2 regions of the Rhizobacter sp. P2_H2 genome follow, and region 1 is predicted to be linked to the other one. Evidence: riboswitches for the same ligand, from Rfam matches in the RefSeq annotation. Region 1 holds a riboswitch; the other holds the start of a gene.
The links. Region 1 has a riboswitch for thiamine pyrophosphate ahead of AC1D15_RS08785 (TonB-dependent siderophore receptor). Riboswitches for the same ligand answer to the same signal wherever they lie in the genome.

Region 1 (2,385 bases):
AGTCGGCCGACAGGCGCTGCTGCCAGCGCAGCGACGCGGTGTCGCCGTCAAGCACCACCGGCTGCGACCAGGGCTGGTTGTTCAGGTTGGTCCGCGGGTCGTAGGCCGATGCATCGGGCACGCGGTTGCCCAGCAGGCTCATCGCCGGCACGCTGGGCTGCGAGCGGTGGCTGGTCTCGAACTCGGCCTCGAGCAGCGTGTCCGGCGTCACGCGCCAGTCGCCGGCCACCGCCAGCAGCTGGCTGTGGCCGCGCAGGTCGTGCGTCTGCGGATCGAGGTCGTCGTACTGCGCGTTGACCCGCATGCCGAAGGCATCGCCCTCTCCGAAGCGCTGGCCGATGTCGACACCGCCGCGCCAGGTGCGGCTTTGCTTCCACTCCAGCGCGGCCGAGCGCACCGTGCCCTCGGGCCGTTTCACGACCAGGTTGACCAGGCCGCCCGGCGCACTCGTGCCGGCCTGCATGCCGCTGGTGCCCTTCAGGATCTCGATGCGCTCCTTGTTGGCCAGCGGCAGCGCGGTCTCGGCATTGATCGGCAGGCCGTCGCGGCGGAAGTTGAAGCGGTTGTCGGTCGCGAAGCCACGCACCATCAGCGTGCTCCAGTAGCCCTCGGAGTTGTAGGCGTCGCCGAGGCTCGCATCGAAGCGCGTGATGTCGGCCAGGCTCTGCACGCCGGCATCCTTCATCGCGACGCTGCTGATCACGCTCGCCTGCAGCGGCAGCTTCGACAGCGGCAGGTCGCCGAAGCCGCCGATGGTGGCGACCGCATCGGGCGCGCGGCCGGTCACGGTGACCGGCGGCAGCGTCTGCGGATCGATGGTGCTGGTGGTGGATTGCGCATGCGCGCTGAACGCGGCTGCGATGCCCAGGGTCAAAGGCGCCAGCGGCGCCAGGGCAGGGGACTTGCAAGAACGGAATGCCATCGTACTTCCCGGTTTGGCGATGGCAGGTCGGCGCAACCGGGCCGCGGCAAAGAAGAGAGGATCCGCGGCACGACGCTTCCCTGCGCGAGGATTACCTCAGTCAGGTTCGAAGGGACTCTCTCAGCCGGTCACGTGAACGTGGCCAGCACCCCTAGCGATGCCCGCCGGGTGAGCGGCGGGCGGACGGATTTTGCACTATTTGGAGAACGTGGCCGAGTGACGGGTCAGGCGGCGTTCATGGACTTCAGCGAACGCCGCCTGGTGTAGCAAAGTCGACTTCCTCTGCTGTTGCGGTTCCGTTCTTCCGTCCGGGGTAGCTGATCCACTTCATCGCGACGTTCAAGTCGGCAACGACGCTTGAGGCCTCGATCTTCGGCCCGTTCTCAAGTTCGAGACTCTTCGTCGTGTGCGCATCCTTGACCAGAGTCAGGTCGTAGCCGCGATCCAGTGCGCCGTAGGCGGTGGCACGGATGCACCAGTTGGTCGCGGCGCCGGCCAGCACGATGTGCGTCGCGCCGATGCGCGCAAGCTCGGCTTCGAGCCCCGTCTCTTCGAACGACGACTCGAAATGCTTGTAGATCCGCGCTTCGCCTTGCGCGGGAACCAATTCCGGTACCAGTTGCCATGACGGCGAGTCGCGCACGAGTTCCTTGTCGTCATGTTGTACCCAGATCACGGGGACAAGTTGCTCCCGGGCGCGCTCAACAACGCGCGCGACGTTGTTGACGACTCGCGTGGTCTCCCAGGCTTCGGCCACGACGCTGACTTGAACGTCAACCACGACGAGCGCTGCTTGATTTCCGGTGCGGACTGTGGACATGGTCAGGATGCCTTGATGTGAGGTGGAGGGCAGGCGATCGATCTTCTGCCGCCCAACGTTTGACATGAGGGGTCAGGCGGCGCTTCGCCTGCGCTACCGGCTGCCATGTGCGGCTACCGGGGCTTCGGCCACGACAGGGACCGAGTCGGCTCTTTCGGCAGGCGCTCCTGGTGGCGCACTGTTTGTGCGCCGTGCCTCGAGGTGTGCCAGGCCTTGCGGGCTGACCGCCACCAGCGCCGCTTGCCCTTGCTCGTGAAGGTGATCGACGAAGCCTCGCTTGTTGGCCTCTTCCCAGACGGGCAGGCGTGGACACGACGTACGCCAGGCTTCAAGGACTTCGGCATAGGGGCGCGGATGCGGGCCGATCCAATCAAGGAGGTCCAGGATCAACGGTTCTACGGGGTCAGGCATTGCTACCTCCGCAATTGACAGCGCACGTCAGTGTAGCGAGAGAGTTGCCGCGGTGGCTCGATCGTGCCCGACACGGGCCGTGCGGGCGCTCAGCGCGCCACGTAGCCGCCGTCGATCAGCAGCCCGGTGCCGGTGACAAAGCTGGCGCGGGGCGAAGCCAGGAACAGCACGGCCTCGGTCACTTCGTCGGCCGAGCCGGAGCGACCGGCCGGCAACTGCTGGGTGAAGGCGG
Region 2 (2,385 bases), on a different contig from region 1:
CCGACGCGATGTGGTCGTAGCCGGGCGAGATGTCGGTGATCAGCGGGCCGAGCGTGTAGAACGGCGCCTCGGCGCACGCCGCCAGCTGCTTGTCGACGTTCTCCTGCACCAGCTGCAGCGGCACATGGCCGGGGCCTTCGATCATCACCTGCACGTCGTGCTGCCAGGCCACCTGCGTCAGCTCGCCCAGCGTGTGCAGCTCGGCGAACTGCGCCTCGTCGTTCGCATCGGCGATCGAGCCGGGGCGCAGGCCGTCGCCGAGCGAGAAGCAGACGTCGTACGCCTTCATGATCTCGCAGATCTCGCCGAAGCGTTCGTACAGGAAGCTCTCGCGGTGGTGCGACAGGCACCACTTGGCCATGATCGAGCCGCCGCGCGAGACGATGCCGGTCAGGCGGTTCGCGGTGAGCGGCACGTGCGCGAGCCGCACGCCGGCGTGGATGGTGAAGTAGTCGACGCCCTGTTCGGCCTGCTCGATCAGCGTGTCGCGGAACAGCTCCCAGGTGAGTTCCTCGGCGCGGCCGTTCACCTTCTCCAGCGCCTGGTAGATCGGCACCGTGCCGATCGGCACCGGCGAGTTGCGCAGGATCCACTCGCGCGTCTCGTGGATGTTCTCGCCGGTCGACAGGTCCATCACCGTGTCGGCGCCCCAGCGGATCGCCCACACCAGCTTGTCGACTTCCTCCTCGATGCCCGAGGTCACTGCCGAGTTGCCGATGTTGGCGTTGACCTTCACCAGGAAGTTGCGGCCGATCACCATCGGCTCGCTCTCGGGGTGGTTGATGTTGCAGGGGATCACCGCGCGGCCGCGCGCCACCTCGCTGCGCACGAACTCGGGCGTGATGTCGTGCACGAGCGCCGCGCCGAACGGGTGGCCGCGCTGCGGCAGGCGCTCGGTCGCGAGGCGCTCGCGCAGCTGGGCCTTCACCAGGTTCTCGCGCAGTGCGATGAACTCCATCTCGGGCGTCACGATGCCGCGGCGCGCGTAGTGCATCTGCGAGACGTTGGCGCCGGGCTTCGCGCGGCGCGGGAGCGGCGGGTTGGCCATGCGCAGCGCGGCCAGCGCCGGGTCGTCGAGCCGGGTGCGGCCGTAGGCGCTGCTGATGTGCGGCAGGGCTTCGGAATCGGCGCGGTCGGCGATCCACGCACGGCGCAGTGGCGGCAGGCCGTGCGTGATGTCGATCGCGGCCTGCGGGTCGGTGTAGGGGCCCGAGGGGTCGTAGACGCGCAGCGGAGGGTTCGGCTCGCGCAGCGGCTCGCCGTGCGGCTGCTGCACCAGCGTGTCGGAGAGCGCGATCTCGCGGAACGGCACGCGCAGGTCGGGGCGGCTGCCGTCGAGGTAGACCTTGCGCGAGCCGGCGAACGGCGCGCGGGTGATGCGGCGGGAGAGCTCGTCGGTGTCGACGGAGGATGCTTGCTTGGCCATGCGGTCTCCAGAGGTGGTGTGCCTGCCTGGGAGACCGTGCCCTGCGGTGAGCAGATGCGACCGGTGGCCGAGTGCTGTTTCCTACGCGGGGATGACCCCGATCAGGTTCAACGGGTTAGGCACTGAAGCCCTCTCAGCCTTGGATTCGCATCCTCGGCACCCCGACAAGCGAGCGGATTCTAGGACAGTTGCCGGAACTGTCCCGGCGTGACGCCCATTCGCGCCCGGAACCGGTTCACCAGGTGGCTCGCGCTCGCCAGCCCGCATTGCCGCGCCACCTCGTCGAGTGGCGCCTCCGAATGCCGCAGCAGCTGCTTGGCCCGCTCGATGCGCAACCACAGCACCCAGGCGTGCGGCGCGATGCCGAACGAGGTGCGGAACATGCGCGCGAAGTGATGCTCGGAGAGCGCGGCGACGGCGGCCATCTCGCCGATCGTCAGCGGCTGGTCGAGCCGCGCCTCGGTCCAGTCGACCAGCCGCCGGCGCACGTGGGCCGACAGCCCGCCGCGCGGCGGCGCGCGGTGGCCGCGCGTGGCGTGTGCGAGCAGCAGCGCGGCCAACGCCTCGTGTCCCAGCGCATTCGCCTGCAGCCGCGCCTGCGGGTCGTGCCAGTCGAGCAGGGCCAGCGCATGAAGCGGAGCGGCCACGCCGGCGTCGGCCACGAAGGTCAGGTCGGGCACCTGCACCTCGCGCGGTTCGCGGTCGAGCAGCCGCACCGCCAGCGGCGCCAGCTGCGCCTCGTCGAAGTACAGGTGCACGAAGCTCTGCTCCTCGCGGCCCACCACCCAGCGCGATTCGTGGCCGGCCGGCATCACGCACAGCCGGCCCGGCTCGCCGCGCAGATCGGGCGCCTCGTGCCGCCAGGTGCCGTGGCCGCCGCTCAGGTACAGCGACAGCGTGTGGTGAGAGGGCCGGCTGTAGCGCGTCGCATCGGCCGCGTTGCGCCACACCGCGGCGGC

Region 2: it holds a riboswitch for thiamine pyrophosphate, as region 1 does, so the genes downstream of both, thiC (phosphomethylpyrimidine synthase ThiC) here and AC1D15_RS08785 (TonB-dependent siderophore receptor) in region 1, are expected to answer to the same signal.

The regions. Positions count from the first base shown of each region.
Region 1 is NZ_JBFUFP010000100.1:2,233-4,617, forward strand. Features, by position in the region: gene AC1D15_RS08785 (TonB-dependent siderophore receptor) at 1-922, opposite strand, end outside; TPP riboswitch at 983-1,085, opposite strand; gene AC1D15_RS08790 (isochorismatase family protein) at 1,167-1,742, opposite strand; gene AC1D15_RS08795 (glucose 1-dehydrogenase) at 2,243-2,385, opposite strand, start outside.
Region 2 is NZ_JBFUFP010000009.1:7,208-9,592, forward strand. Features, by position in the region: gene thiC (phosphomethylpyrimidine synthase ThiC) at 1-1,426, opposite strand, end outside; TPP riboswitch at 1,488-1,600, opposite strand; gene AC1D15_RS01905 (helix-turn-helix domain-containing protein) at 1,606-2,385, opposite strand, start outside.